DNA from 2 places in the Paenibacillus sp. FSL M7-0896 genome. Region 2 is predicted to be linked to the other one. Evidence: a T-box and tRNA genes for the amino acid it is inferred to sense, from the RefSeq annotation. Region 2 holds a T-box; the other holds one or more tRNA genes.

Region 1 (16,597 bases), 3.0 Mb from region 2:
TCAGTCTTACCTTAGAGCCTGCTTCATCAATCAGGTCAATGGCCTTGTCTGGCAGGAACCGGTCAGGAATGTAGCGGTCAGACAGCTTGACTGCTTCCACAATGGCTTCATCTGTAATCTTCACCCGGTGATGGGCTTCGTACCGGTCACGAAGACCGAACAGAATCTGTACAGCTTCCTCAGGGGAAGGCTGATCCACTGTGATCGGTTGGAAGCGGCGCTCCAGCGCGGCGTCCTTCTCAATATATTTGCGGTATTCATCAAGCGTTGTGGCACCGATGCATTGCAGCTCACCACGGGCGAGGGCAGGCTTCAGGATGTTTGAAGCATCAATCGCGCCTTCCGCACCACCCGCTCCGATCAGCGTATGAAGCTCATCAATGAACAGCACGATGTTGCCCGCCTGGCGAATCTCATCCATGATTTTTTTGAGGCGGTCTTCGAATTCACCGCGGTATTTCGTACCAGCCACTACAGAACCCATATCGAGGGTCATGACACGTTTGTCGCGCAGCGTCTCCGGAATTTCATTGTTGATGATCTTTTGGGCCAGACCTTCGGCAATCGCCGTTTTACCAACCCCAGGTTCACCGATCAGCACCGGATTATTCTTGGTCCGGCGGCTCAGCACCTGAATGACACGCTCAATTTCCTTGCTGCGGCCGATCACAGGGTCGAGGTTACCATCCTTGGCATAGGCCGTCAGATCGCGGGCCAGGCCGTCCAGTGTTGGCGTGCTGACGTTAGCCGGAGCTCCGCTGTGGCTGGAGGTGGCTTCACTGCTGCCCAGGAGCTGCAATACCTGCTGGCGGGCCTTGTTCAGGCTAATGCCGAGATTGTTCAGCACACGGGCTGCTACGCCCTCTCCCTCGCGGATCAGACCGAGCAGGATATGCTCTGTTCCCACATACGTGTGACCCAGCTTGCGGGCCTCGTCCATGGACAGCTCGATCACCTTCTTGGCACGAGGAGTATAAGCGATGTTGGTCGGTTGTTCCTGACCTCTGCCAATCAGTGTTTCCACTTCATCCTGTATCTTCTCCAGACCCAGACCAAGTCCGATCAATGCCTTAGCGGCAATGCCGTCTCCTTCACGAATCAGTCCGAGTAAAATATGCTCTGTCCCAATGTTGTTGTGTCCCAAACGTACGGCTTCTTCCTGCGCCAGCGCCAGCACCTTTTGTGCGCGTTCCGTAAATCTTCCAAACATCATATCTCCTGCACCTCCACGGATAATAAATATCTATAATTTAATGTTGTGATCCCAGTGTCTCCCGGAGCAGCTTCGCCCGGTACATATCGCGTTCAGTAGGCGACAGCTCGTCACCGAACAGCTTTTGCAGAAAGCCCGGCTGAGTCTTGACATTCAGCTCATTGAGCACTGAAATCGAAGGCCCTTCCAGAATCCCCAGATCTACACCAAGCCGCAAATCGGAGAGCCGCTGTGCCGATTCTTTCAGTTCCATCACAGCAGCATACGCCAGAATTCCGTAGGAGCGCTTGATACGGTCCGTAATCCGCAGAGCGGAATCGACCAGCAGGCGTTCGCGTGCGTTACGTTCATGCTCTATAATCTGGGTGACTACGCTGTGAAGATTCTCAATAATCTCATTTTCGGTCTGTCCGAGCGTAATCTGGTTGGAGATCTGAAAGATATTCCCTACTGCTTCGCTGCCTTCACCATAAATTCCTCTAACGGTAAGCCCCACCTGATTAACTGCGGACAAAATGCGGTTGATCTGATGCGTCATCACCAAGGCCGGCAGATGCACCATAACCGATGCTCTCAGCCCTGTTCCCACATTGGTGGGACAGCTTGTTAAGTAGCCTCTGCGGTCATCGAAGGCGTAATTGACAGCAGCCTCGAAAATATCATCGATGGCGGTTGCCCTTACCCAGGCTTCTCTGACCTGCAGCCCCGGGAACAGGCATTGAATGCGGAGATGATCCTCCTCATTAATCATAATGCTGACCGACTCGTCCTCATTAAGAATGACTGCCCCGCCTTTGGAATCATCCGCCAGGTTAGGACTGATGAGGTGCTTTTCCACCAGTACCTTTTTGTCCAGCTCACCCAGCTCATCCAGTCTCAGCAGCTCGAAGCTGCCGAAGTCGGCCGAAGCTTCACCCTGAAATACGGGGGCAAGCTGCTCCAGCACCTCCTCCGACTGCTCTCTTGAAGCGAGCAGCGGGAACGGAAGATGCTCCAGATTACGGGCGATCCGCATACGGCTGCTGATGACAATCTCGGAATGGCTGCCGCCGCAGCGCATCCAGTCACTCAGTGCTTGTTCGGTAAACCGGAGACTTGACATGCCCGGATCCCTCCTATATATCAAAGACTTTACTCTTGTGGCATTTCTTTTTCAAGCTTGCGGATTCTGTCCCTCAGCTCAGCTGCGGTCTCGAACTCCTCCTGCACAATACTCTGCTGCAATTCCTGCTTCAGCTCATCAATCTGGCGCTTGCACATAATCTGTGCGCCCGCCCGCTTGGGCAGCTTGCCGACATGTGCTGTACTGCCATGCACCCGCCTAAAGAGCGGGTCAAGCGTACTGTCGAAATACTTATAACAGGAGCTGCAGCCGAACCGTCCCAGCTTGCTGAACTGTGAATAGGTCATGCCGCAGTTTTCACAATGCAGCCCCTGCACACTTTGTGCTGCTGCTGACTTTCCCTTGCCCGAGCCTTCCAGATCCAGGAGACCGGAAAGCAAGCTGTGGATAGAGAAGCCTCCCGCAGTTCCGGGAATCAGTTCACCCTTCTCCCGCGCACAGCTTTCGCAGATATGAAATTCCGTCTTTTCCCCGTTCACAATCTTCGTGAAGTGGAGTGTAGCCGGTTTGACGCCGCATTCCTGGCATAGCATGAGCGGTGTCCCTCCTTACCATTTGACAAATTATTTGCCCAATAAAGAGATTAGCATAGCCTTCATAAGCTTGGCACGAATCTCATCCCGGTACGGCAGATTAACCGTCAGGCATTCCCGGGAAACCGCAGACCGCATCAGACACGCTTCACGTTTGGAGAGGAAGCGGGCCTCCTCCAGCTGATAAATCAGCCCTTCGGCAGAATTCTGATCAATATCATTCCCTATCGTGGAGTTCAGATGTGCGTATAAGGCGACATTCTGAGGCAGCTCATAGCGCTGAATCCGGATATATCCGCCGCCGCCGCGTTTACTCTCCACCACATATCCCTTTTCCAATGTGAACCGTGTGCTGATGACATAATTGATCTGTGACGGGACACAGGAGAACTGGTCCGCCAGATCATTGCGCTGAATTTCCACCGTACCTTCGGGACTTTCATGCAAAATATTCTTCAGATATTGTTCAATAATATCGGAGATATTACGCATCACTCATCCTCCAGTGTATAAGCATTGGTTAAATCTGTGCTGCGCCAACGCCTGCCGTCAGAAGACATGCTCTTAAGAACTTAACCCGGGCAATGTAATAAGAATCGGCTGCAATAGCCTCTGCCCTGCGCTTTTTCTCTAAATGTTACATTCCTGAGAACGATAATATCCGGCCTGCGTTGACTTTGACTTTCTTTGACTTTTTCATATTATAACATATTCTCGCTGAATGCCAAGGGGTTACTCTTATTTTTTACGTTTTGGCTGTATTGTATTCCGGTTGCCTGCTTCGTTCACTGAATGGAGGCGTTATGTATAGGACAGCTCCTCCCTCCCAAGGGAAGAGGAAGAGCCGTTCTCTGTCAGAAAAAATCGAATAATGCCGTCTCAGCCTGCGGAATCAGCGCTTCAAGCCAAGCGGTCGCCTCGGCAGTCCCGGATAATTGTCCGTACTTTGCCGCCTGAAGCGGACGCTTGTATCCCATCAGCAGCACAGTAAGCGTGCCGATACTGCATTCCAGGTCAGCCTCTGACCGCTCGCCCTGAATCCGGGTGAACGCCGCTCCCCCTTGCTCCGACACAGTCCACCGCCATAACCCGTTGTTCCATGACGCATGCTTATCTTCAATATAAAGCACCCACTCCCGGTCACCCTCCGGCACATTGAAGGTCATGTTCTCCACAAAAGCCTTAGCATTGACGATACGCGCCATGAAGTATGGATAATTCTCCTGCGCAATCCGCGGATCGGGAAGGAGGAAGGGAAGAATATCGTCAGCAGGCACCAGCTTCAGCTGTGCAGCCGTAATCATGGAGTCATGATTGGCCAGGAAGGTCCACAAGCCCTGGCGGGCAAGTTCGTTCCCATAGATAAACTCATCTATGACCAGCTCCTGCTGCACTATTTTATACAGCACATAGCCCTCCGGTTCACCCTGCTCTGAATAAAACACACAGGAATGCGTATCGTCATCAAGCACACTTTCCTTCCACCAGGTCTCAGTGCGCTGGAGAGTCCCGTTATACCTTATAGCGAATTGGTCGTACAGCTGCTGAAATACTGCAAGATCCGGGATATCGCGCTTCACGCTGCCCTTAATCTCCGTCTTGTGCGGGAACTTCCCTACCGGAAGAGTATACTTCTTATATTCACAGTAGATCTCCCAGCCGAATTTACGGTAAAAGGGAATCAGGAACGGATGCAAAAAGGACAATGTCTGACCGGCTTGATTCATCGTCTCGAGCGCATGGGTCAGCAGATGGGCTACATAACCCTGCCGGCGGTTCTCCGGCCAAGTGGCTACACCGGCGATGCCCCCCATAGAAATGGGCTTGCCTTGTATATATACCTCTAACGGAAGAAGCGTCAGCTTCGCACCGATACTGTCCCCTTCAAAAATCGCCCAGGTTTGTTCCGGTTTGAAGCTCTCCTTGGCGCGTACTCTGTCTTCTGCAGAAACCTTATACTTAAAAGCATATTCGGACAAGCTTAGGCTGTCCTCAAATTCTTCGGCACGTAATTGCCTGATTTCCATGCTGTTCCCTCCGTTACATTCCATAAATTAGCTCCAGATATTTGCTTAATAGAGAGTATAACAAGCCAAGCCGCCGGATGCTAATAAAGGCAGACCATCAGTTGCAAAAAGAATAGTTATCCACAGCTTTTGCACAGCAAAGCAAAAAACCGGAAAGAGTTTCTTTCCGGCTCAAAAGAGTTATCCCCGATTACATTTTATCTATCCACAATATTCACTTTTTATCCACAAAATCGGTGTATTACTTATGTTTTCGCTTGACTCATCCACAATATTGTGCGTGATTCAACCATGATCCGGGGATCATTCTGTTCCTGTAAAGGTATCCACATGTGCGCAACTTTTCTGTACTTACTGAAATCTATCCACAGCTTTTCCACAGCCCTGCCCGCACGCAAAAAAACCACTGTCGATTGCTCAACAATGGCTCATGTGCTTGGCAACGTCCTACTCTCCCAGGACCCTTCGGTCCAAGTACCATCGGCGCTGGAGGGCTTAACGGTCGTGTTCGGGATGGGTACGTGTGGAACCCCTCCGCTATCGCCACCAAACGGATTTTTTCCGGTCGGCTTACTCCCTGAATTTCTTCAGGAAAATAATCAACCTTCCAAAATAATCGCTACAGAAAATATCAAACCATCGGTTTAACATCCTGCCAGGCTTGATCGCCTGAAAACTGAATCCGAAACGAATCTGCGTGTTAGAAATTTGGATAAGCCCTCGACCGATTAGTATTGGTCAGCTCCATGCATTGCTGCACTTCCACCTCCAACCTATCTACCTCGTCGTCTTCAAGGGGTCTTACTAATTGGGAAATCTCATCTTGAGGGGGCTTCACGCTTAGATGCTTTCAGCGCTTATCCCGTCCGTACGTAGCTACTCAGCCATGCTCCTGGCGGAACAACTGATGCACCAGCGGTACGTCCATCCCGGTCCTCTCGTACTAAGGACAGCTCCTCTCAAATTTCCTGCGCCCACGACAGATAGGGACCGAACTGTCTCACGACGTTCTGAACCCAGCTCGCGTACCGCTTTAATGGGCGAACAGCCCAACCCTTGGGACCTACTTCAGCCCCAGGATGCGATGAGCCGACATCGAGGTGCCAAACCTCCCCGTCGATGTGGACTCTTGGGGGAGATAAGCCTGTTATCCCCAGGGTAGCTTTTATCCGTTGAGCGATGGCCCTTCCATGCGGTACCACCGGATCACTAAGTCCGACTTTCGTCCCTGCTCGACTTGTAGGTCTCGCAGTCAAGCTCCCTTATGCCTTTGCACTCTGCGAATGATTTCCAACCATTCTGAGGGAACCTTTGAACGCCTCCGTTACTCTTTAGGAGGCGACCGCCCCAGTCAAACTGCCCGCCTGACACGGTCCCCGTACCCGATGAGGGCACTAGGTTAGAACCTAGATACGATCAGGGTGGTATCCCAACGGCGCCTCCGCAGAAGCTTGCGCTCCTGCCTCCACGGCTCCCACCTATCCTGTACAGATCGTACCCAAATTCAATATCAAGCTGCAGTAAAGCTCCATGGGGTCTTTCCGTCTTGTCGCGGGTAACCTGCATCTTCACAGGTATTAAAATTTCACCGGATCTCTCGTTGAGACAGCGCCCAAGTCGTTACGCCATTCGTGCGGGTCAGAATTTACCTGACAAGGAATTTCGCTACCTTAGGACCGTTATAGTTACGGCCGCCGTTTACTGGGGCTTCGGTTCACAGCTTCGGATTGCTCCTAACCGCTCCCCTTAACCTTCCAGCACCGGGCAGGCGTCAGCCCGTATACTTCGCCTTGCGGCTTCGCACAGACCTGTGTTTTTGCTAAACAGTCGCTTGGGCCTTTTCACTGCGGCCCCCTCGGGCTATTCACCCTACCGAGGCACCCCTTCTCCCGAAGTTACGGGGTCATTTTGCCGAGTTCCTTAACGAGAGTTCTTCCGCGCGCCTTAGAATTCTCTTCTCGCCTACCTGTGTCGGTTTGCGGTACGGGCACCTTCTCCTGGCTAGAGGCTTTTCTTGGCAGTGTGAGATCATGACCTTCGCTACTATAATTTTCGCTCCCCATCACAGCCCAGCCTTAACGATGTGCGGATTTGCCTGCACACCAGCCTCACTGCTTAGACGGACATCCATCAGTCCGCGTCACTACCCTCCTGCGTCACCCCATCGCTCATAGCGGATTACGGTGGTACAGTAATTTCAAACTGTTGTCCTTCGACTACGCCTGTCGGCCTCGCCTTAGGTCCCGACTTACCCTGAGCGGACGAGCCTTCCTCAGGAAACCTTGGGCTTTCGGCGGATCAGATTCTCACTGATCTTTTCGTTACTCATACCGGCATTCTCACTTGTATGCTGTCCAGCGCTCCTTACGGTACACCTTCAATCCACATACAACGCTCCCCTACCCCAGGATCGACTTCACTCCAGCTTCGAAGTTCATGTTTATCCCCTGAAAGCATTTAGCCATTCATCCCTTCGGATGGTTCACGGCATCAATGTCAATCTGGATAAACACGCCTCAAAGGCGCAGTGAAGTCGATCCTAGCCATAGCTTCGGTGGTGTGTTTAGCCCCGTTACATTTTCGGCGCAGAGTCACTCGACCAGTGAGCTATTACGCACTCTTTCAATGGTGGCTGCTTCTAAGCCAACATCCTGGTTGTCTGTGCAACTCCACATCCTTTCCCACTTAACACACACTTGGGGACCTTAGCTGATGGTCTGGGCTGTTTCCCTTTTGACAATGGATCTTAGCACTCACTGTCTGACTCCCGGCAAGAAGTAAATGGCATTCGGAGTTTGACTGAGCTTGGTAACCCTTGCGGGCCCCGCACCCAATCAGTGCTCTACCTCCACCACTCCATTCACCGAGGCTAGCCCTAAAGCTATTTCGGGGAGAACCAGCTATCTCCGAGTTCGATTGGAATTTCTCCGCTACCCCCACCTCATCCCCGCATTTTTCAACATGCGTGGGTTCGGGCCTCCAGTGCGTGTTACCGCACCTTCACCCTGGACAGGGGTAGATCACACGGTTTCGGGTCTACGTCCACATACTCATTCGCCCTATTCAGACTCGCTTTCGCTGCGGCTCCGGCTTCTCACCTTAACCTTGCATGTTAAACGTAACTCGCCGGTTCATTCTACAAAAGGCACGCCATCACCCATAAAGAGGGCTCTGACTTTTTGTAAGCACACGGTTTCAGGTTCTATTTCACTCCCCTTCCGGGGTGCTTTTCACCTTTCCCTCACGGTACTGTTTCACTATCGGTCGCCAGGTAGTATTTAGCCTTAGCAGATGGTCCTGCTGGATTCATACGGGGTTTCACGTGCCCCGCACTACTCGGGATCCGTCTCGGAGAGAACACAGTTTAGGCTACAGGGCTTTTACCTCTATCGCGGGCCTTTCCAGACCTCTTCACCTACCATATTCCTTTGTAACTCCATGTGAGACGTCCCACAACCCCAAGAGGCAAGCCCCTTGGTTTAGGCTGTTCCGCGTTCGCTCGCCGCTACTGACGGAATCACTATTGTTTTCTCTTCCTCAGGGTACTTAGATGTTTCAGTTCCCCTGGTCTGCCTCTGCGTATCCTATGTATTCAGATACGAGTAACTGCGAATTACCACAGCTGGGTTTCCCCATTCGGACACCCCCGGATCAAAGCTTGCTTACAGCTCCCCGAGGCAGTTTCGTTGTTCGCCACGTCCTTCGTCGGCTCCTGGCGCCTAGGCATCCTCCGTGTGCTCTTAGTAGCTTAACCAATGCGTTTTCCCTAAGGAAAATCGCTAGTATCGCCATTAATATGAAACTTGTTTACACAAGTTCAGCTTAAAGGAATGTTCTAAAACGCAAATTCGTTTCGGTATCCAGTTTTCAAGGATCAAGTTGCTGTTATTATGAAACAATCACGACTGTGATGTTCGGAATAACAGACGATGTATCGAGTATTTCAGACATAACAAATAGATGAAGTTTGTTGGTGGAGCCAAGCGGGATCGAACCGCTGACCTCCTGCTTGCAAGGCAGGCGCTCTCCCAGCTGAGCTATGGCCCCGCAAATTCCATCAAAACCGAACAAATGGAAACACTCAAGGCTTTACCAAGTAAAGCCTGCTTCAGGAAGCAAGCTTCCTGAAGACTTTTATTTGAATGTCTTCATTGCAGAAGACGATTCTCCATAGAAAGGAGGTGATCCAGCCGCACCTTCCGATACGGCTACCTTGTTACGACTTCACCCCAATCATCTACCCCACCTTCGGCGGCTGGCTCCCTTGCGGGTTACCCCACCGACTTCGGGTGTTGTAAACTCTCGTGGTGTGACGGGCGGTGTGTACAAGACCCGGGAACGTATTCACCGCGGCATGCTGATCCGCGATTACTAGCAATTCCGACTTCATGCAGGCGAGTTGCAGCCTGCAATCCGAACTGAGACCGGCTTTGCTGGGATTGGCTCCACCTCGCGGCTTCGCTTCCCGTTGTACCGGCCATTGTAGTACGTGTGTAGCCCAGGTCATAAGGGGCATGATGATTTGACGTCATCCCCACCTTCCTCCGGTTTGTCACCGGCAGTCACTCTAGAGTGCCCAGCTTCACCTGCTGGCAACTAAAGTCAAGGGTTGCGCTCGTTGCGGGACTTAACCCAACATCTCACGACACGAGCTGACGACAACCATGCACCACCTGTCTCAACTTTCCCCGAAGGGCACCTGATGCATCTCTGCTTCGTTAGTTGGATGTCAAGACCTGGTAAGGTTCTTCGCGTTGCTTCGAATTAAACCACATACTCCACTGCTTGTGCGGGTCCCCGTCAATTCCTTTGAGTTTCAGTCTTGCGACCGTACTCCCCAGGCGGAGTGCTTACTGTGTTAACTTCGGCACCAAGGGTATCGAAACCCCTAACACCTAGCACTCATCGTTTACGGCGTGGACTACCAGGGTATCTAATCCTGTTTGCTCCCCACGCTTTCGCGCCTCAGCGTCAGTTACAGCCCAGAAAGTCGCCTTCGCCACTGGTGTTCCTCCACATATCTACGCATTTCACCGCTACACGTGGAATTCCACTTTCCTCTTCTGTACTCAAGTCACCCAGTTTCCAGTGCGACCTCAGGTTGAGCCCAAGGTTTAAACACCAGACTTAAATAACCGCCTGCGCGCGCTTTACGCCCAATAATTCCGGACAACGCTTGCCCCCTACGTATTACCGCGGCTGCTGGCACGTAGTTAGCCGGGGCTTTCTTCTCAGGTACCGTCACTCCGGTAGCAGTTACTCTACCGGACGTTCTTCCCTGGCAACAGAGCTTTACGATCCGAAAACCTTCATCACTCACGCGGCATTGCTCCGTCAGGCTTGCGCCCATTGCGGAAGATTCCCTACTGCTGCCTCCCGTAGGAGTCTGGGCCGTGTCTCAGTCCCAGTGTGGCCGTTCACCCTCTCAGGTCGGCTACGCATCGTCGCCTTGGTGGGCCGTTACCCCACCAACTAGCTAATGCGCCGCAGGCCCATCCCCAAGCAGCAGATTGCTCCGCCTTTCATTCTCTCCTCAGGAGAAAAAAGAAATTATCCGGTATTAGCTACCGTTTCCGGTAGTTATCCCAGGCTTGAGGGCAGGTTGCCTACGTGTTACTCACCCGTCCGCCGCTAAGTTTGAAAGGAAGCAAGCTTCCTTTCAAACTCCGCTCGACTTGCATGTATTAGGCATGCCGCCAGCGTTCGTCCTGAGCCAGGATCAAACTCTCCAAATTGGTATTTAGAAAGAGCGATTGCTCATTTTGAAACTGACGATTCATTGAATGAATCTTGTAAAAATTAAAGCGTTCCATTTGTTCAGTTTTCAAAGAACTTGCTCCCGGCATTTCAACGTTATGTCTCTTGCACAGGAATTAGATCATATCATTTTATTACGTTTGTTGTCAACTTATTTTTCTTCCGCCGCTCAATTCAGCGTCGATGTCTCATAAGCACAAGAGATAATATATCACGCGCTCCAAGCGTTTGCAAGTCTTTTTTTATAATAGGATTAAGCACTGCTTTTTTTGAGTTAATAATGAATAGTTCGCCGCAGCCTTGCACAAATTGATTCCCATAATACTTCATTTGTCGCTACAATAGAATTTATCTTCGTATCCATAAGATAACTTATTTATTAACTGTTCCTGAAAGGAGTTCAAATGTCCAACAAGACCCTGCCTCAAGCTCCACCCGGCCCTCTGGGGGAATCACGCAATCTGCAGCAGGCTACCATCTACCGTATTTTGCTTGCTGTCAGCTTTGTTCATTTATTCAATGATTCCATTCAGGCACTGATTCCGGCGATGTTCCCTGTACTAAAGGATAACCTGGTACTCTCCTATGCCCAGATCGGCTGGATAGCGTTCGCGCTGAATCTCACCTCTTCGGTGATTCAGCCTATTATCGGCTTCGCCGCTGACCGGAAGCCGCGTCCGATCCTGCTCCCGCTGGGGATGTGCTGTACCTTTGCCGGGGTGTTCCTGCTCGCTTTTGCAGGTAATTATGTATTAGTGATTGTATCCGTAATGCTTGTGGGCTTCGGATCAGCTGCGTTCCATCCGGAAGGGATGCGTGTGGCTCATATGGCTGCCGGTCAGCGCAAGGGGCTGTCGCAATCCATATTTCAGGTGGGCGGCAACGCCGGCCAGGCCTTGGGTCCTCTATTAATGAAGTGGGTATTCATTCCCTTCGGTCAGATGGGTGCTCTCGGCTTCACCGTTATCGCCGCTGCCGGAGTCGCCATCCAGGCCTATGTGGCCCGCTGGTACCGAGAGATGCTGGATGCCGGATACACCTTCCGCAAAAAGTCAGCGTCACGCTCTATCGACCCTGCCCGCAGCAAACGTATTCTGATTACAACGGTTATTCTGGTCTTCATCGTATTCGTGCGATCCTGGTACGGCGCCTCCATCGGCGGGTATTATGCCTTCTATCTAATGGACAAATACGGGATGACGCTGGATAAGGCTCAGATCTATATCTTCATCTATCTCGCTGCCGGCGCTGTCGGCACCTTCTTCGGGGGCCCGCTGGCAGACCGCTTCGGCCGCCGCAATCTTATTCTGGTGTCGATGATCGGGACGGTGCCTTTTGCGCTGGCCCTGCCTTTTGTGAACCAGTTCTGGGCGGCCGTGCTGCTGATCATCTCCGGGTTCATTCTATTATCCAGCTTCTCCGTCACTGTGATTTACGCTCAGATGCTGTATCCAGGCAATATCGGTACGGTCTCGGGTCTGATTACCGGCCTTGCCTTCGGGCTTGGCGGAATTGGCTCTGTCGTAATTGGGCATCTGATCGACACGATCGGAATAGCCACGGTGTTCGTGGCCTGCGGCTTCCTGCCGCTGCTCGGTCTGCTGGCCCTGCTGCTGCCCGGCGACAAGAAGCTGGAGGAATGGGCAGCGGAATAATCCTCTAATCTGGATAACGGCAGAGAATTATTCAAGGGACACTTTTTGCGGTACAATTAATTAAAACTTGAATTAATCACTCTAAGGTGGAGGCACCAGAGGAGGCTAAGCGCTTGAAAAACTTACTTACAACCCTTCGCAAAGGATACGGCAAGAAGCTCGTCTCGATTCACTTGTGGAATGCCTGGCTGGTCTTAATTCTTGCCCTTAGCGGTCTGATGCTGGTTGGCGGCTTCTGGAGAGAGCTGCTGGGTGAGGGCAGAGTGTGGCTGAAATGGGGCCATATCGTGTTCGGTCTGGCACTGTTGATCCCTGTGGTCTACTATCTGCTCCTGGCGGCGAAGCACTGGAAGCGGCTCAAGGGTAAACCTGCGCAAAAAGCCAACGTCCTCTTCGTGCTGACGCTTTTGATCGGCTGGCTGATTTCAGGGGTTGTGCTCTGGCAGTTCAGGCTTGCCGGGCCGAGAGCAGCGAATACTGCGTTATTCATTCATGATCTGCTGACCTGGGTCGGCCTGCCAGTCATCATCTATCACTCCATTACACGGGTGAAGTGGCTGAAGGAGCCCAAGAAGCGCACGATTGTGGCAGAAGCTGTCCCTGTTGAAGAGGCCTCTTCTCCCGCAGGACGGGCGCGGCCTGCGGCTCCTTCTGAAGCCCAGCCTATGTATTCACGCCGCGGGTTCATTAAGGTTGCGGTAGGCGCAGGGCTTGCTGTCACGCTCGGCCCAACTTTTGTCCGCTGGATCGGTAAATCCCTGCAGTTTCCCGGCACAGCCGACTATGCGGCAAGCAATGCCAATGCATTGGTTCCCGATCCTATTCCGCTGGCGGAATCTGCACCTCCTATCGGCGGGGGAGCCGAGGGCAGCTTTCGCGTATATACGGTCACGGCCATTCCCGCGTTCGACAACTCCAACTGGTCTTTTACCATTGATGGCCTGGTGGATAAGAAGCTGAGCTGGAACTGGGAAGAGTTCGTCAAGCTGCAGCGCGAGGTGCAGGTCAGTGATTTTCACTGCGTAACAGGCTGGTCTGTGTACAAAAATACATGGGAGGGCCTCCCCCTCTCGAAGCTGCTCGATATGGCCGGTGTGCAGCCTGGGGCCGTCATGGTCAAGTTCTACTCGGGAGACGGTGTCTATACGGACTCACTCACTCTAGATCAGGCGAGGATGGACGATATCATGGTGGCTGTGATGCACGATGGCAAACCTATCCCCAATCAGCTCGGCGGGCCGGTTCGCCTCGTTACTCCGCAGATGTATGCCTATAAATCAGTCAAATGGCTGAACCGCATTGAGTTAATCAATGAAGATTATGTCGGGTACTGGGAACAGCGGGGATACGATAAAGATGCCTGGCTGCCGGGTGCGAAGCGGGTGTAATGTAGCTTCTGTCCTCTATTTCAGAAAAAACCTCCTTTCCCAATCCGGGATTTGGAGGTTTTTTGGTTCTTGCTTCATGGATCACAGGCTTTTGAAGGAAGCATCGTACAGGCGGAACATGGTTTTGTAGCCGGACTCGTCAATCTTGATTCCCACATCCAGGCGCCCCGAAATTTCCAGCGGACCTGAGGTGTAGCGGAGCTTACTGCCTTCAGGAACAAACACGATCATAATCTTGTTCCAGTAGGTCTCATCCCCATTATCGAACGGACACTCTGCACCCGGTTCGGGAATAAGCAGGAACCAGTTTTTCTCAAAAGAAAGGACCTCACCCATGAATCCCTTAATGGTAACCTGCTGTCCGCTGAGATCCCAGAAGTGCTCTGAGGGCCGGGTCTGATCGTCTCCGTCAAAAAAACCGTTCCAGTCTATGGCCTTATTCCCTGTGGAGGTGGCACTCACGGTAGACGCTGCCTCTGCTGCCGCAGACGGTGACGGTGAAGGGGACACGCTCAATGCCGGAGCAGATCCAGCCTTGACGGGTTCTGCTTCAGCGCTGCTCCCCCCGGTACCCTTAGACGCTGCCGCTGGGCGGGGGCTTTGTACAGAAGAAGAGGCGGCCGGACTCGGCGTAATGGTTACATTCTTCCCGGAGGGCTTCCGGGTAGCCGTTCCAACAGGTGCAGCAGTAAGCGATGGAGACGGCTTGAACGTAACCGTCACCTTGGTCCTGGTATCCGTACCTTTGGATGGAGCAGCGGATGCAGCAACTCCGCCCTCGGCAACTGGAGCAGGGGCCTGCGGGGAAGGGGATGCGGACGACTCAGCCTCCGCCGTGACTTCCTCAGTGCTCTGCGGAGCTTCCACCACCGCCGCAAAGGACTCCCCGTTCCCATTAGCAGCAGTATTCTGGCCACATGCCTGAAGCAGCAGCATACCTGTCACAGCTCCCGACAGCAGAATCAGTCTTCCTTGTAGTCGTATCAATTGAACGTACCTCCTATGATTTGAACAAGGCGAGCGGATGCATCCGGTACATCCTGAAGGCAGGTCCAAGCGAGGACAGCAAACCTATAGCCAGCGCCCCAAGCACAATAAGCCAATGCTCCGTTGTCCAGTGGTAGGGCTCGATTTGAATGCCCGCCTGCGAGAACAGCATGTCCTTGAGCAGAAAAGCACAGAGATGACCGATCACAAGCCCCGCGATGAGTCCGGTTGCTGTTACCAGCAGGCCTTCTGTGGTTAGGGAGAGCCATACGTAGGCCCGTGATTTTCCGAGAAGACGCAGTATTCCGACATCCTTGGTCCGCTCCGAGGCTGCTGCAACGAGAGATAATAGAATCGCAATACCTGCAAGAAGTACACAAATGGCGGTCAGCATCCCCAGCAGCCGGGAGCCCTGATCCACTGCATTCACCACCTCGGACACGGCCTTGCTGGTATACGCCGCCTGGACACCATTGCTGCCATCGAACGCCTGCTTCAAATCATGGGCCCCCAGCAGACTGGCCGGCTTAACCAGCACCGCCGTAATCTCCCGTTCCTCAGGGGACAGCCCGTGTACAGCCCAGGCATAGTCTACTGTCGTAAAGACCGCCCGGTCATCTGGAGTATGGAGTTCTGGAAGAATACCCGCTACCCTGTATCGAAAATCCTCATGGGCATGCCCGGCTCGCTCTCCCGTTCCCTCATCTTCTGCTGCCGCATGTCCTCCTGCTTCTTCGGCCTCATGATCCCCTTCATGCTCAGCCGCTGCGGATTCGTGGTCTTCTCCCTGCACAAGTCCATGCGCCCCCGCAAAGGTATCACCTACCTTCAGTCCCAGGGACCGGGCCACGTATGAGCCTACAATCGTATCACCAGTATCGGCATACATCTTGCCTTCCTGCAGTCTGCTGCCACCGTAACGGGTGAAGAAATACCCGGAATCTATCCCGACAATCGGATAGCCCTTATAGTTGTCGCCCGTAGTCATCGCAAAGGCAGCTTCCACAGACGGGTCACGCCGGGCCTCATCCAGTACAGCGAGCGGGATATTCCCGGTTGGTGCGCCGATATGATAAAAGGTATTGAGTACCAGCTGTGTCTCACTGCCCGCTGCGCCTATGACAAGATCAAAGGGGCCATAGCCTTTCTTGGCTCCCTGCTCTACACTCTGCCGGGACAGGACAAGTAACACAATAAAGGCAACTGTAATCGCCACAGCACACACGGTAAGCAGAGACAGGAACCGCCGGTGCAGCACATTGCGGAGAGTGAGCCGGAACAGACTCATAGCGAAATCCCCTCCTTGTCCACCCCACTGAGCGAAGAGCGCTGCCGGGATAATGCCTCCCGCCGCACTTCATTGATATCCTGAATGTTCAAGCGGCGTGGAAACCGTTCAGCCATATTGAGGTCATGGGTTACCACGATTAAAGTGTGTCCATGCGCCGCGCTAAGCTCCAGGAGCAGCGAGGATATCTCATCGGCAGTCTCCCAGTCCAAGCTGCCTGTCGGTTCATCTGCCAGCAGAAGCGGCGGGTGATTGACCATGGCTCTTACAATGGCAACGCGCTGCTGCTGCCCGCGTGAGAGCTGGGAAGGCAGATGCCTTCCGCGGCCCCCCAGGCCCACCTGCTCCAACCAGCCGTCCACTATGCGCCGTCGCTCCTTTTGCGTAAGCCGGGCCGTCATGGCAATCTCGACATTCTGCCGTGCGGTCAGCGAGGGAATCAGATGGAAGTCCTGCAGCACATAGCCGATAGCAGAAGCACGGAAGGCATCGCGCTTCGCCTCGGTCAGTTCGTGAAGCGGCTGTCCGTCTACGGTAATTCTGCCGCTGTCTGCACGCATGATGCCGCTGATCAGGTGCAAAAGCGTGCTTTTACCGGACCCGCTGGGTCCGGTAATGGCTACACG
Region 2 (16,597 bases):
ATCAAGGTGAGGGAAAGGACAATGAGAATTATTATGCTTTTGGTGAACCGATCTATGCAGCCGCAGATGGCAAGGTGGTTGAAGTCAAAAATGACATTCCGGATAACACGCCGGGCGTGATGAACGCTGAAGAACCGGCAGGGAATGTTGTGGTCATTGATCATGGAAACGGGGAGCACAGCATCACAGCACATCTCAAGAAAGGCAGTGTAGCCGTCAATAAAGGGGATAACGTACAGCAGGGGGATCTCATCGGACATCTTGGTAATTCAGGGAACTCCAGTGAAGCACACTTGCATTTTCAGGTATCGGACGGGCCTGACATCTTCACTTCCCGTTCGGTTCAGATCCGCTGGGCCGATCAGAGTCAGAAGCTGACACGAGGGAATTCTTTTCAGGGACTGCCCGAATAGAGAGTGTAAAAAGTGTTGACTTGCGGCTTCCTATAAGTAATATAATATACCTACTTATAGGAAAGGATGATGAAGGAATGTCCCTGTCTCAGCCGAATACCGGAATTAAAGCGATAGAGCTGCAAATGGGATCATTTATTGTATACCCAACTTTGTTGTGGGATGAACGGAATCTTGTACTTGTTGATACTGGCATTCCCGGGCAATTGGATAAGATCCGTAAGTTACTTGAAACGGAAGGCTTTGGACTTGATCAGCTAACGCATATCATCATTACACATCAAGACAGCGATCACATTGGCAGTCTGCCGGAGCTTATTCAGGCAAGGGGGAACGAGGTGACGGTGCTCGCACATGAGGAGACTGTACCCTATTTGACGGGTGCGCTTCCGCTTATTAGAGGTACAACTTTTGCACCGTCCGTGCACGTTCATACAGCACTAAAGGATAGAGATATTCTGCCCCTGGCCGGCGGTATTCAAGTCGTCTTTACACCTGGACACACACCAGATCATATATCGCTATATCATATCCCAACTCAAACGTTAATTGCCGGCGATGCATTAAATTCAAAAGCTGGTAAGCTCCTGTCCTTTGACAACTATTACACGTTGGATCATCCTGCTGCGTTGAAGTCGATTGCCAAACTGCTAGAGCTGGATATTAAAAAAGTGATCACTTATCATGGTAACGAAGTTACGCATCGTATCAAGGAAAGTCTCCAGAAAATAGTAAATACAACAACTTCTATTTGACCTGAAAGTTTCTTTTGAAATCAGTTTTGTTTGTTAAGCCACTCCGATCGCAGCATTGCATATTGAAATTCATCTACCCAAATGCCTTTGGACATGTAATTTTCGAGCAGGTGTCCTTCACGTCTCATGCCTAAACGCTCTAGCACTTGAATCGATTTTGTGTTCCTTACATCGGTAAAAGCGATCAGCTTATGTTTATTTAGTAAGCCAAACACATAGTCAATCAGGACACGAAGCGCCTCATTCATGTATCCTTTTCCTTGATGCTCAGGTGCTAGAGTGAATCCTATCTCAACCATTCGGGGTTCATCTGCGAGTGTGTGGATGGCACAATCACCGATTAATTGATCTGACTCCGTTAGAGCAATTGCATATTGGAACCAAGTCCCGGGCTGATCCGGGGAATGTACTATTTGTCTGCTGATAAATGCTTCAGCTTCTTGAAGCGTATAATGATCCCAGGATTGAAAACGGGAAACCTCTGGATTCGTCCGGTATTGATAAAAAGAATGTACATCCTGCAAATCAAACTTTCGAATAACAAGCCGGTCGGAAACGCAATATACTTCGTTTGATTTCTCCATAAGTAAACCTCCTGCATCAATAATTTTCGTTTGTTACAATCTGCGATGGGCTTGTTCTGCGGCCTCCATGATGATTTCGCCTAACGTTGGATGCGGATGAATGGTCATGGCCATATCTTCTACCGTTGCTCCCATCTCAATCGCAAGGGATAGCTCAGATATAAGAGTAGATGCTTCAGCGCCTACAATCTGTGCACCTAATACAAGACCAGACACAGCATGAGCAACGATTTTGACAAAGCCTTCGGTTTCTTTCAGAGCCAGCGCACGGCCATTAATAGAAAAAATAGATTTTCCAACGACAACAGGAATCGATTGTTGTTTACACGCCGTTTCGCTAAGACCAACGCTCGCAATCTCCGGGTGAGAGAACACAACCAGCGGAAGAGCTTTGTAGTCGATGACAGAGGGTTTACCCGCGATCGCTTCTGCTGCAATTTTTGCTTCATATGAAGCTTTATGAGCCAAGGCAGGGCTTTGAACAATATCTCCAATGGCATAGATATGCGGGATAGATGTTCTGCACTGCTTGTCAATCTCGATCAAGCCTTGTGGAGTAGGGGACAGACCTATATTTTCAAGACCCAAGGTTCCATCTGTGTTCGGTTTCCTGCCCACCGTAATTAACGCATATTCAGCTTGAACAACATGGTGTTGATCCTGACGCATATAATGTAGATTGATGTGACTCGTATATTGGTCTGTTCCTGTAACCTTAGCTTCCGTTAAGATGGTTATCCCGTCCTTCTTCAGTTGACGAACGACAGGTGCGACAATCTCTGCTTCAAATCCGGGTAAAATCTGTTCACCGCCCTCAAGCATCGTAACTTTGGTTCCAAATCTCGCAAACATCTGACCCAGTTCCACACCAATATAACCGCCGCCAACTACAACAAGGCTCTTAGGAATACCGGCCAGCGATAGCGCCTCAGTGGATGAAAGAATCCGTCCGCCGAAAGGAAGAGCGCTGATTTCAATCGGACGGGAACCGGTTGCCAGAATGAGATGTTTGAAGCCTATTCGGCGCTCATTCTGTTCAGCGTGATGAATTTCAACGGTATTCGCATCAATCAAGCTGGCTTCTCCTTCGATAACTGTCACACCTGCTGTTTTAAGTAAAAACCGAACTCCTCCAGACTGCTTATCCACCACAGCTTGCTTAAACAACTGAGCCTCCTGAAAAGAAGAAGCTTCGTCAACAGTATACCAGTGTCTGCGCAAATGAATACGCTCCGCTTCAGCAATCAGCGCTTTGGAAGTAATACAGCCTACATGCGTACATACCCCTCCGATCTGGTGGCGCTCCACAATGAATGTTTTCATACCCAATTGTGATGAACGTAATGCGGCTACATAACCGCCAGGCCCCGATCCAATGACCAGGGTATCTACAGCTTCTAATGAGTTCATGATGAGTACCTCCAAATTAAAATATGATGATCGTAATATATTATAGTCATCATATTTTAAAAGAGTCAACACTTCATAATAAATTGACATCAAATAATATGATAATTATAATATTTTAACCCTCAGTTGACAGAATTCTCCCATCTTCTTTAAGTGGGGGATGAATGGAAACGGTCTAATCTACATGGATTATAACCGCCTAAGATGCTATAATAAATGTATTCAGTCGTATCTTGGAAAGGTCAGTGAAATTAATGAAATTAGACTCGAATAACCATTCAGTGTTCTCCCTTCACTTCCACCTTATTCTAGTCATCAAGTATCGTAGGAAAGTAATTACAGATCCAATATCCGAACGTCTGAAAGAGATATTTGCATCCATTCAGCCTACTTACAATGTGACTTTGCAGGAATGGAATCATGACAGGGATCACGTTCATATCCTAATGAAAACTCATCCTAATACCGACATTTCTAAATTTCTCAACGCTTATAAGAGTGCATCATCTAGGCTGATCAAGAAGGAGTTTCCTACCCTCCGAAAATCACTTTGGAAAGAGGCCTTTTGGTCACGCTCCTATTGCTTGCTTACAACGGGTGGAGCGCCAATAGACGTCATTCAAAAATACATCGAAAACCAAGGGGTGAAAGGGTGATCGCCATTGCTGAAAGCCTACAAATACCGTATCTATCCAAGCCATGGGCAACAACACTACTTCGCTAAAGTGTTCGGATGCGTTCGCTTCATCTACAATAGAATGCTTGCAGATAAAATTGAACATTACAAGCAAACGGAAACGATGCTGAGGAATACACCCGCACAATACAAAAAGGAATTTGACTGGCTGAAAGAAGTCGATAGCCTTGCCTTAGCGAATACACAACTGAATTTAGACAAGGCTTATAAGAATTTTTTTCGGGATAAGAAAACGGGATTTCCTAAATTCAAGAGCAAGAAGACGAATAATCATAGCTTCACAACGAATAACCAAAATGGAACAGTGGCTATAGAGGATGGATATCTCAAGATTCCAAAGCTAAAAACGGGCATTAAAATCAAGCTGCACCGCCCATTCGTGGGGCTGATCAAATCATGCACGATTTCAAAAACACCAACGGGAAAGTATTATGCTTCCGTATTGGTTGAAACGGATATCGTCCAGTTGCCCAAAATGCAATACGAAGATTGGCGTTGATCTTGGGCTGAAAGACTTTGCTATGACTTCAAATGGCGAAATCATATCCAATCCTAAATACTTGCGTACGTCTGAAAAGCGATTAGCGAAGCTGCAAAAGGATGTATCGCGGAAGAAGAAGGGAAGCCATAACCGTCATAAGGCTAGGCTGAAAGTTGCCAAGCTACATGAAAAAATAGCAAATCAGCGTAAAGACTTCTTGCATAAAACGTCTACCAAAATGATAAACGAAAACCAAGTCATCGTGATGGAAGACTTACGTGTAAAGAATATGATGCAGAATCACAAACTTGCAAAAGCGATTAGCGAGGTAGCTTGGAGTATGTTCCGTTCGATGCTTGAATATAAGGCTCAATGGTATGGCAGAGAACTTATTATTGCCCCTAAGCACTATGCAAGTAGTCAGCTTTGCTCCTGTTGCGGTTATAAGAACGCAGAGGTGAAGAATCTCGCCTTGCGAGAGTGGACTTGTCCAGAATGTAACGTGCATCATGATCGCGATGTAAACGCTGCTCAAAACCTACTGAAACTAGCCATGTGATATTGCAATGATTGGGCTAGGGACTAGCCTTTGAGCTTGGGTAAACTTGGAGCAGTAGCTTCATTGACCAAGAAGCCGCCACCTCTTAGGTGGATGGTAGTTCACAAACATTCATAAATACAGACTTATACAAAAGGGAGAGAGCAGGATGCCTTATCCGAAAGGACACAAGCTCAAAGTTCGAAGCCATATTATTACCAGCGCAGCCAAAGCATTTCGCACCCACGGCGTGCGGAATATTAGTCTTCCACATATTATGAAAGGTGCTGGACTGACGCACGGAGGATTTTACTCCCATTTTGCAAATAAAGATCAGCTTGTGATGGAGACCTGTCACTTCGCAATTAGTGACACCATCGACACACTTCAGAGAATTGCAGACCAAAATAAAAATGAAGATCAGACGTCGATTGAGGCCGTCATTGATTTTTACTTAAGCCCTCTGCATCGGGATCAGATGGAAGCCGGTTGTATCTTACCTGCTTTATCAGGAGAGGTTGCCCAGCTACCGGAAAATATTAGGCAAGCGTACACACAAGAGCTGCAACGTTTCATCGCGTTTATTACAAATATGGCTGGGATCGATCCCTCTAATGGTTATGCGTTGGTGAGCAGTATGGTGGGTACTGTGGCACTGGCAAGGGCAGTTAGTGATGAGAAGTTCAGTGATGCTTTATTACAGGCAGGTCGTGTGCAGATCAAACAAATGGTAAGCGCCGGCTCCAGGTAACTTTTTATTTGACGAAGCAAGCTGATTGTGCTAGCATAGCTTTAACTTAAAACGAAAAGGCTATGATGAGAAATAGTAACTATTAAGGATCTCACAGAGAGAAGATGGTTGGTGCGAATCTTCATTGATCTAATAGTGAAGCAGTCTCGGAGCTGTGGACCGAACAGAGGAATCTTAGTAGGCTTCAACGGAGTTCCACCGTTATTCAGGAAACAGTATCGGAGCAATCCCGTACTGATAGAGCGCAGAGCAATCTGAAGTTAGGTGGTAACACGGACATAATCGTTCGCCCTAAGTTGACAAGAAACATGTCAGCTTAGGGCTTTTTTGTTTTAAGCATAACTAATATTTGATGGAGGGTTTACAATGACACCAGATGAGTTGAGACAATCCTATGTTGATTTTATGAAAAGAATAGGGGCTAGCCAAGTGCCTTCTTCTAGCTTGTTACCGGAAAATGATCCCTCAACGTTGTTTACAGGAAGCGGCATGCAGCCGATGGTTCCCTATTTATTGGGGGAAAAGCATCCGATCGGCAATGAGATTGCTAATATTCAGAAGTGCTTAAGGACAGTGGATATTGAGGAAGTAGGAGATACGTCGCATCTGACATTTTTTGAAATGATAGGCCGTTGGGAGTTCAAAGCAAATGAACTTAACTATAAGCAAAAGCAAATCGATGCCATTTGGCATTGGCAGATCATCGAATTAGGAATGGATCCGGGCAGGCTGTATATCAGTGCTTTCGCAGGAAGTGACGAATTGAATATACCGAAAGATACGGAAGCCACTCAGCTCTGGTCAGCAAAATTCAAATCCGTCGGGATAGAACCCATCATTGAAGATGATCCCTGGCAATACGGGGCATCTAGAGGCGGGAAAATATTCTTATACGATGAAAAAGAAAACTGGTGGAGCCGGGCCGGAAGTCCTCTCCATATGCCGGTTGGTGAACCGGGTGGACCCGATAGTGAAATGTTTTATGATCTTGACCCAAGCGGTGATCCACTGGATCATCCTGCTTCTGAAAGCGACAGATTCCTGGAAATTGGGAACAACGTATTTATGTGTTACACAAAAGGAGAGACCGGATTCGTAAAAATGCAAAATCCCAATCTGGATTATGGAGGCGGATTAGAAAGGGTGGCTACAGCCCTTAACGGGGACAAGGATATTTATAATACGGCTTTCTTCCTTAATCCCAAGAACAAGTTGATGGAGCTAAGCGGTAAATCCTATGCTGACGATCTAAAGTCCTTTAGAATCATACTGGATCATGTGAGAGCGGCTACGTTTCTCATTAATGACGGTGCAGAGCCGGCAAATAGTGATGCAGGGTATATAACAAGAAGGCTATTAAGAAGGGCCATCCGTGCGGGTAAAAAAATAGGGATACAAGGAAGCTTTGTGGGTCAGTTGTCTGAAGTTTATATCGATGAAGCAACAGCTTATGAAGATTTGATCCGCAATAAAAAGAAAGTAATTGAAATCGCAAATAAGGAAGAAAGTCTTTTCTATAGAACATTACAGCAAGGAGAATTTGAAATACAGAAACATCTGAAGAATAAGGGTAAAGTTACGGGGGCAGATGCCTTTTATTTTTACGAAACCTATGGCTTTCCCTTGGAGCTGACACAAGAGTATCTAACTGAAAGTGGATATACCATGGAGGATAAGACGTCTTATACAGAGGCAGCAAAAAAACACGCTGAAATGAGCAGAACTGCTTCTGCAGGTAAATTTAAAGGTGGCTTAGCTGAACATTCCGCAGAAACAACCGCGCTGCACACGGTATCTCATTTGCTACTTGCGGGGTTAAGGGAAGTTCTAGGTGATCATGTTCACCAACAAGGAAGTAATATTACTTCCGAGCGATTACGGTTTGACTTCAACCATGATGAAAAACTTACCCCCGAGCAAATAGCTAAGGTGGAGAAGTATGTGAATGATGCAATTTCATCCAAAGCAGTTACCTCTATTTCAGAGCTGCCTAAACTTGAAGCGAAAGAAAGTAATGTGGAAGGAAACTTTTGGGATAAATATCCGGATATCGTTAAGGTGTATACCATCCAAGATCACGAAGGGAAAGTATGGAGCCGTGAAGTATGTGGAGGGCCTCATGTAGAAGATACCACAAACTTAGGAACGTTCCGTATTGTAAAAGAACAATCTTCTGCTGCTGGAGTCAGAAGGATTAAAGGAGTAATTAAAGATAAAGCAATTCGGATTTAATCCGAATTGCTTTTTTACTGCTAATAGAAATATTGCAGAGAGTATCAATCTGACATCATTCACTCTGATGAATATCGTTCGGAAGTTCATCATTGAGTTTCTGGTACCCGAGTCCCCATGTTTCCATAGAGAATATAATTGGCTTCAGTGAATTTCCTAAGTCACTTAAGCTGTATTCGACTCTCGGAGGGACTTCTGCAAAAACAGTACGAATGACAATTCCATCCTCTTCCATTGAGCGTAAATTTTCAGTGAGAACCTTTTGACTGATCTCCGGGATACTTTTACGAAGTTCTCCGAATCGTTGAGTTCCCTTCAAAAGATCCCTCATAACCAATAGCTTCCACTTGTTACCTATCAATCCAACTGTCGTTGCGACGGGACACAACGGCAACTCTTTTTTTGAAATCACTACATTATCGCCTCCAATAGTTACTAATAGGTTCCTATATAACAAAAAGGTGCCTACTTTCAAAACCAATACATTGCTTATATTATAATTCTGTCGATGAAAAATCAAATGAAAATGATGAAAGGGGGAGGGAGTTTGAGAGAAAGTTTATGGATGCAACTGAGTGACTATTTTTCGAATCATATGTCAACGTTCTTGAATTCTTGGAAAGAGCATTTAGAGATCAGTTTATTGGCATTGATGATTTCTACACTTATAGGAATGATCTTAGGTACCTTATCAACTAAATACAGTCGTTCCGAAAAATGGATCATCTCGTTATTTCAAACATTACGAATCATTCCCAGCCTAGCAATCTTACTTCTGTTGCTTCCTATCATGGGTACTGGAATTAGGCCAGCCCTTGTCGCTCTCATTATTTTAGGAATCCCTCCAATCTTAATGAATACAGTATCCGGATTACAAAGTGTGTCCATGTCTTTACTTGAATCTGCACAAGGTGTAGGGATGTCTGAACGACAAATCAGATGGAAAATCCAATTTCCAGTGGCTGGACCATTGATTTTGACAGGGATTAAAACCGCTGCGATTGAAATTATCGCCAGCGCTACCTTGGCTGCCAAAATTGGAGCTGGTGGATTAGGAGAGATCATTTTTACCGGTTTAGGACTCAATCGAACGGATTTACTTTTAATTGGTGCTATCTCAGTAGCGATTCTGGCTATTGGGATAGGCTTCATTTTAGATGTGTCTGAACGTGTATTGTTTAGATATAAATTCTTGCAAAGGTAGGTTCACGCAAATGAAAAAGAACATAAAGAAAAAATTAGTTTTAACCATTTCAATCACACTTGTTTTGTCCATAATGTTGAGCGCATGTGGTAATAAAACGAATAATCATGGATCGACAATTCGAATTGGTTCAAAAGACTTTACTGAGAATTTAATTGTCGGGGAGCTATATGCTTTGGCTTTGGAGAACGCGGGATACCAAGTAGAGCGTGTTCCTAATATTGCGGGTTCTATCATTCATTCATCGATTGTTAATAACGATATCGATATGTATCCAGAGTACACAGGTACTGGGTTGTTGGCCGTATTACAGATGGATTTGATGACAGATCCGGATGAAGTGTATACAACAGTCAAGGAAGAGTACAAAAAGCAATTCAATATCACATGGCTCGATTATTCAAAAGCAAATGATGGAGCGGGTCTCGTTATTCGAACGGAAGTATCACAAAGATTAGGGATCAAGACCATTACTGACCTGCAAAAACATGCCGGGGAGATTCGATTTGCTTCCCAAGGAGAGGTGGACCAGCGCGCTGACGGTATTCCAGCACTGGAGAAAGTGTATGGCAAACTCAATTGGAAATCATCCAAAGTATATGATAACAGTTTGAAATATGAAGTGCTTAGAAACAACGAGGCTGATGTTGCGCCCGCATATACCACTGAAGGTCAGTTGGTAAACAAAGACGAGTTTACTCTATTGGAAGATAACAAACAAGTATGGCCCCCTTATAACTTGGCGCCTGTTATCCGTGATAATGTGCTTTCAACGGATTCCGGCATCGCTGAAGTGATCAACAAGGTTAGCTCGGTATTGGATACAGACACCATAACCGCACTAAACGCGAAAGTGGACGTAGACAAAGAAGAATATGAAGATGTGGCCAAAGAATTTTATGCTTCCATTAAATAAGGATGGCGTTAACATGAATCCAACAGCAATCGAATTCCATGATGTGAGTAAAACATATTCAGATTCCAATGAATATGCAGTGGATCATGTGAACCTGTCGATAAGTGAAGGGGAGTTTATTACCATCCTCGGCTCCTCTGGATCAGGAAAAACAACTTTATTGAAGATGGTGAATCGGCTTAACGATCCTTCCCACGGAATTATTAAAATATTTGGGGAGGATATCGCTGGAGTTGATCCTGTAATACTTAGAAGGAAAATCGGCTATGTTATTCAGCAAGTAGGCTTGTTCCCCCACATCAATATTGAACAAAATATAGCTACCGTTCCTCGTCTTTTGAAATGGGACAAAAAGAAAATCGAAGATCGGGTACAAGAATTGTTAGCTTTGGTTGGGTTAGATTCAGAGAACTTCAAACGACGTTATCCTTCACAATTGTCCGGAGGGCAGCAACAGAGAATCGGTCTTGCGCGAGCATTGGCAACCGCTCCCAATATTATGCTGCTGGATGAACCCTTTGGGGCCTTGGACGCTATTACGCGCTTGAATCTCCAGGATGAACTCTTAAAGATTCATGGGGGAATGAAAAAAACCTTTTTGTTCGTGACTCATGATATTAATGAAGCATTCAAGCTAGGAACCAGAGTTGTGATTATGAATCAGGGTAAGGTTTGTCAATTCGATACCCCGAGAGAAATTATAACTCATCCTGCAGATGATTTTGTGTACTCACTCATTCAATCTTCGAAGGAGCAAGAACGCTTCTGGGGGAACTTAACATGATCAACTATGCCATTAAACATCCGGATAAGTTGGTACAAGCATTATTGGAGCATGTGGAGATCCTCATTCTGACCATGCTGCTCTCTGTGCTCATTGCCATCGTTTTAACCATCTTAGCTCTGGCCTCTGATAAGGTATCTAGATCACTCATTTACATGTTTTCAATTTTGTATTCTATTCCGAGCTTGGCTTTGTTTGCAATCATGATCCCTGTGACCGGATTGGGGAAAACGACAGCCATTACCGTGCTCATTGCTTATAACCAATATATCCTTCTACGTCAGTTCACTGCAGCTTTGAATCATGTTGAACCATCTGTTATTGAAGCTGCTACAGGGGTCGGTATGAGCCGATTTCAGATCTTACTTCAAGTTCAGGTACCCTTAGCAATCAAGCCTCTGTTTGCAGGCCTTCGACTTGCTTCGGTAACAACCATTGGCATGGCAACCATCGCTGCCTTCATTAATGCAGGAGGGCTAGGTACGATATTAAATGATGGATTACGGACCATGAATATCGATAAGATTTTGTGGGGGGGCTTATTGTCAGCAGGACTTGCCATTGTGACGAACGCAATATTCATGCTGTTTGAGAAACGAATCCATTTGAAATCGGAGAGATAAATAATGAAGGCAGTTGTATTAGAAAGGGTCTGTACCCCACAAGAACTACAGATCACTGAAGTACCTATTCCTATAGTCAAACCTGGGTGGGTACTTGTAAAAATCAGGGCGTTTGGAATAAATCGCTCGGAAATGTTTACTAGACAGGGGCATTCACCGTCCGTTCAATTTCCGCGTATTATGGGGATCGAATGCGTAGGGGAGATTGAAGACCCTTCTGATAGCACATTTATAAAGGGAACGGCCGTCGCTTCATTAATGGGAGGGTTAGGCCGTGCATTTGACGGAAGTTATGCTGAATATGCACTTATACCTTCGGACCAGGTGTATCCTATTCCTAGGGATATGAAATGGACTGAACTTGCAGCGATACCAGAAATGTATTATACCGCGTATGCATCCTTATTTGAATGTCTTCAATTGACTTCAGGAGAGATGCTGCTTATTCGTGGTGGGACAAGTTCCGTAGGCTTAGCAGCACTTCAGCTAGCTAAGAGTGTAGGAGCAACAGTTATATCAACGACTCGAGACAAAGAGAAATTTGCACTTCTCCAACAAGCTGGAGCAGACTATGTACTGCTCGATAATGAGCATTTGAGAGAACAGGTGTATGCTATTGCTCCAAATGGGGTAAACAAGGTTCTAGAGTTGGTTGGTACACCAACTGTAAAGGAGTCCTTGCAATTCATCTCAGAACGAGGGATATGTTGCATGTCAGGAATATTAGGAAATGAATGGACTCTTGATGCCTTTGAACCTTTAGTGGATATACCCACAGGTGTGTATTTTACAGCGTTCACCAGTGAAGTTATCAAAGAAAGTACACTGATCTCTTTATTTGAGCATCTCCAAAAATATGGTATAGTCCCACCTATTGCCCGAGTCTTTACACTCGAGGAGATTGGAGAGGCACATCTTTTAATGGAAAGTAACACCGCAAACGGTAAGATCGTTATATCTTACGAAATAGAAAGGGGTTTAAATATGACGATTACAGAAAACAAACAATTGATGCATCGTTTCACGAACTTCATTAATACGGCAAGCAAGGAACTTGCTGAAGAATTGATTTCTCCAGATGCTGTTTTTTATGTACCTATGCAAAAAGAACCAATGAATGGTCCAAATGGTTATCTCTCCATAATTCATATGATGAGATCTGGTTTTTCCGATATACAATGGACTGTTAAGGAGCTGGTAGCAGAAGAGGATCTAATAGCAGCTCATTTTGTCATGAAGGGCACACAAGACGGAGTGTTTCTCGGGTTTCCACCAACAGGAAAGAAAATTGAAGTAAATGCAATGAATTTTTATCGGATCTCTAATGGCCAAATTATTGAAGAGTATGGTCAACCCGATATGCTTGGCTTGCTCCAACAAATAGGGGCAATTCCAAAAGCATAATTATATCACCACTTGTAAATAAATGAATTAATCTCAGAAAATGCCGCTATTAAAAGCGGCATTTTTTTGATTTCTAATTTACTTTTTAAACATTTAAATTTACAAAGAAGGTGTAGGAGACAAACAACAATCAGATTGGAATTTTTCACAGGCAGCACAGGGCGTTGACGATTGGTATTATGCTGGTTCTAACCACCGTAGCTTTCGAGGGGCTGGCTAATACGACATGGACTTGAGGGCATTCAAACAGCCCATGTTTACGTTTGGCACTGTTATGCTTATGATTGCCATAATGTTGATGATGTCAGCCATGATTATTAAAAGCAACTCCTTAGAATTTGTTTTTTGTCAGAAGACAAGAACATGGTACTATTGCCGATTTGATAAACATCTAAATATAACGTCAGGTGAAGGCAGCAGTTGGAGAAAATCTGGAGCTTGCAGATTGAAGCTGAAGAGACAGGAGATTGAAATCTTTGAAACCTGCGCAAGTTGCAGGTTTTTTGGGTTGAGAGGAGGGAATGGCAATTTAAGAGCCAACAAATTAATTGACCACAGGATGGAAAAGACTTAATATTTCTATAAAATGGACTGTAAGGAGTGAAATAGGAGTTGTTGGAACTTGATGGTATGGATGCCGACTCTTTAATAGCTATGCTAAAAGCTTCATTCACCTTAGACAATTTTACAGCAATGATAGATATATCTGACAAACTTATGGGAATGATCGCAGTAATACATGCTACAGCCCCCAAGGGAATTGAGGCCCAGAGGTTAAAGCGTTCTATAGTGTATTACTTTGGGTTTAGTCTTTGTGCAAAGGGCATTGCTCTCCAAAAACTTGGCGATTACAAAAACGCCCGACATTGCATAGAAAAGTATTCAGATTTGAGCTGGGTTCAACTTGAAGATGAGGAATCATTGGTAGAAATAGAATATTATAAGGATACCGCTAAAGCGAACACCTTCGTTCTTGACCTACTTGAGGGAAAGGAGGAAGTTTTGCCTGAATACGTGAAATTTTTAAAGATGGGTGCAAGGGAAGAATTGACCGCTGGGTTGCTAAATATCTTAGACTCCGCATTAAGATACAGCTATCCGGTGGACTGGGCCTTAGAAGAACTGCAAAGTGACGTTGAGAAACCTGATGATACCTCACCTGCTGTAGATGTTAGGTACTACATAGAATATATTCATCTATTATCAGTTTATTTATATAAACGTGGGAAATCAGCTATTGCAATAAACCTAACACTGGAAAATATCGTATTAAGTGGTAAACTATTTGATAGAACAGGCTTTAGAAAAGCTATTGCTTTTTATGAGCTTGTTAGAGCTGAGGCCAATATTTCACAGCTACAAGAGTATCATGCAATTATGCGAAATATTTTAGAAGGGGAGTTCAATGATGAAAATGTTGAAAAAGAAGCTTTTATTATTGACAACCGTATTGCTGATTAGCTCATTAACCATTTTGACTGCCGCAAGTGCCGAAGATGTCACTTCATTTCAGTCCACAACAGTAACAACCAATAGCCACGGCATGGGCCACTGATTTGTCTGAGATGATTTACAGAGCCATTCAGTAAATCAATCCAGAGCTTATTATTGTTGATTTACATCATACAGGCCAATGATCCTCAGGATCATTGGCCTGTTATTCTGTTTTAGTAGACGCCTACCGCATTGTAAGCTTTGGTTACAGCAGTTACTTGAGCCGAGCCTGCTCCAAACAATTCAGTGGCCGATTGAATGATGGCTGTACGTGCAGCAGAGAAGTTGGAGGAGGTTGTAAGATAATATACAAGTGCATTGTAATAGATTTGAACGGCATCCTCACGGCCAATGCCTGTGACTGTTACACCGTTAAACGTACCGCCTTGAGCAGCCAGATAGAAAGCTTTATTATTGATGCCGCTATTCGTATGCACACCGCCTTCGTCAGCCGTACCGGTATAACGGTCGCTGTATTTGTCAGGCTGGCCGTACAATGGCGGATTAGCAAGTGAGCGGAGTGCGTCACCTGCTATACCCGGTGTATACACTTTATCACCGATCAGCCAGTTCGCACCTTCAATTGAATTTCCGATGATGTCGGAGAAGGACTCATTAAGTGCCCCCGGTTCTCCGTAGTATTCAAGATTGGATGTTTTCTCAGTCACACCGTGCGTCAGCTCATGGCCTACCACGTCCAAATCACCGGACAGCAGTGTAAAGGTAGATCCATCCCCATCACCGAAAACAATTTGCGCACCATTCCAAAATGCGTTGTTATAGGAAGTATAGTAATGAACGGTCGAACGGATCTGCAGTCCGTTGTTGTCCAGGCTGTTGCGGCCGAAATGCTGGAGATAATAATCATAGGTTCTCTCAGCATAGGTGTGGGCATCAACCGCGGCTTTGTCTGTCCAGACATTGTTAGTGCTGGTTAAGAGCGTCCCCGGAAGAGAAGTCTTGTTCTTGGCGGTATAGGTCACAATGCCCTTGCCGCGGGTGCTGTCATAGAGCTGGTAGGTTGAACCCGAGAGGCGTGTCTCGAACGTTTTGGTATCTCCAAACACTCCAGTGCCCGTACCCGTCAGGTTCTCTAAGATATTATATTTGAACAGTACGCTGCCATTCTCCGCAGAAATGAAGTACCGTATCCGTAAAGGCTCGGGTTCCAGCACGTTCACTTCCGTTTTATAGGCTAATTTAGGTTCTCCGTCCACGATAAAATAATACAAATCCGCTGTAGGAGTTATTTGCGGCTCACCTAGCGGTCCATGTTCCAGCGTGGCATCCTGGCTGGCTGCCAGAATGGCCTCTGCTCCGGATATGGTTTGGAGTTGAATCAGCGGCTGCGGAATGGTCTGGTAGACATCTTCCACTACACTTCCCAGCAGGGAGGTAACGTTGCCCGCTTTGTCGATATGCAGAGTCTGATCGGCTCCATATACCGGTATCCCCGAGATATACTGGCTTAACCGGTAATGCTGGCTGCCGGTCTTGCTGTTTGTTTTTTGCTCTGTAATTCTGAATTTCTCCCGGACATCCTCCTTAGCCGAAAGATGCAGGTTCCCTTTAACATTCTCAAGATATCCCCATACTTTGTCCTCAGAAGCGGAGCCTGCCGGGGCTTTCCAGGCTTGGTCCGTAATTGAAATAGGGGAAGAGCTTGAGAAGAGCTCTACGGGATTATTAAGCTCAATGCTTTCAGCCGCAGTGCCCACCGAAGCAAAGGACCCAAGTACTACAACACCTGCAAGAAGTGAAGCTACAGTCTTTTTCATAATGAATACTCCTCCGATCCAATTGGTTGGTTTTTAATTATGCCGGGTTCTTATAGACATCCTTTATCAAGCCTGTGTACTTACTCAAGCTGCGATCTGGGGTGCTAGGGCTAAGCGGCGAACAACCTTAATGTACGGAGGGAAATTGTGGAGACGGCAAAACCCCTTTCGCGAAACTTACAACTACATCCTTTTACACCCTCCGAAATGGATATAAATGAAATAAATGTAATTATAGTGTTCTCATTATATTTAGGTTTGTAAGGATCAACTATGATCAGAATCACAATTAATGCGATAAAATTAGTAAACAATCATTATGCAACATTGAAATTGAACATGGCGGCTTCAAAAGAACTGAAGCTTGTCAGTATACAGCATTATTCCTGGGAGCAAGACAGCCCCGATGTGTGTCTGCACTCGTGACTCATCCTTTTGAAACGTTTCCAAAATAAATATTGAAACGTTTCCATTTTGGTGATATTATATTTTCCAGAGAGAGTTCGGAGGTGTTATATGACAAGTATTAAAGA

Evidence for each region. A T-box is a leader RNA that pairs with one kind of tRNA and senses whether it is charged. The one in region 2 lies ahead of MKY12_RS15120 (alanine--tRNA ligase), so its partner is inferred to be a tRNA-Ala.
Region 1: it encodes a tRNA-Ala, which carries the amino acid that the T-box ahead of MKY12_RS15120 (alanine--tRNA ligase) is inferred to sense. The anticodon was not compared.

The regions. Positions count from the first base shown of each region.
Region 1 is NZ_CP150250.1:6,573,459-6,590,055, forward strand. Features, by position in the region: gene clpC (ATP-dependent protease ATP-binding subunit ClpC) at 1-1,213, opposite strand, end outside; gene MKY12_RS28515 (protein arginine kinase) at 1,251-2,315, opposite strand; gene MKY12_RS28520 (UvrB/UvrC motif-containing protein) at 2,345-2,869, opposite strand; gene MKY12_RS28525 (CtsR family transcriptional regulator) at 2,900-3,361, opposite strand; gene MKY12_RS28530 (GNAT family N-acetyltransferase) at 3,724-4,896, opposite strand; rRNA gene rrf (5S ribosomal RNA) at 5,331-5,447, opposite strand; rRNA gene MKY12_RS28540 (23S ribosomal RNA) at 5,605-8,650, opposite strand; tRNA gene MKY12_RS28545 (tRNA-Ala) at 8,868-8,943, opposite strand; rRNA gene MKY12_RS28550 (16S ribosomal RNA) at 9,071-10,631, opposite strand; gene MKY12_RS28555 (MFS transporter) at 11,058-12,308, shown strand; gene MKY12_RS28560 (molybdopterin-dependent oxidoreductase) at 12,422-13,696, shown strand; gene MKY12_RS28565 (hypothetical protein) at 13,778-14,683, opposite strand; gene MKY12_RS28570 (ABC transporter permease) at 14,697-15,971, opposite strand; gene MKY12_RS28575 (ABC transporter ATP-binding protein) at 15,968-16,597, opposite strand, start outside.
Region 2 is NZ_CP150250.1:3,581,010-3,597,606, forward strand. Features, by position in the region: gene MKY12_RS15085 (M23 family metallopeptidase) at 1-413, shown strand, start outside; gene MKY12_RS15090 (MBL fold metallo-hydrolase) at 491-1,168, shown strand; gene MKY12_RS15095 (GNAT family protein) at 1,189-1,752, opposite strand; gene lpdA (dihydrolipoyl dehydrogenase) at 1,786-3,162, opposite strand; gene tnpA (IS200/IS605 family transposase) at 3,417-3,818, shown strand; partial or broken gene tnpB (IS200/IS605 family element RNA-guided endonuclease TnpB) at 3,825-4,899, shown strand; gene MKY12_RS15115 (TetR/AcrR family transcriptional regulator) at 5,048-5,629, shown strand; T-box leader at 5,683-5,926, shown strand; gene MKY12_RS15120 (alanine--tRNA ligase) at 5,996-7,861, shown strand; gene MKY12_RS15125 (helix-turn-helix domain-containing protein) at 7,917-8,273, opposite strand; gene MKY12_RS15130 (ABC transporter permease) at 8,409-9,065, shown strand; gene MKY12_RS15135 (glycine betaine ABC transporter substrate-binding protein) at 9,076-9,981, shown strand; gene MKY12_RS15140 (ABC transporter ATP-binding protein) at 9,995-10,765, shown strand; gene MKY12_RS15145 (ABC transporter permease) at 10,762-11,388, shown strand; gene MKY12_RS15150 (ester cyclase) at 11,392-12,792, shown strand; gene MKY12_RS15155 (hypothetical protein) at 13,405-14,253, shown strand; gene MKY12_RS15160 (M4 family metallopeptidase) at 14,460-16,064, opposite strand; gene MKY12_RS15165 (LacI family DNA-binding transcriptional regulator) at 16,581-16,597, shown strand, end outside.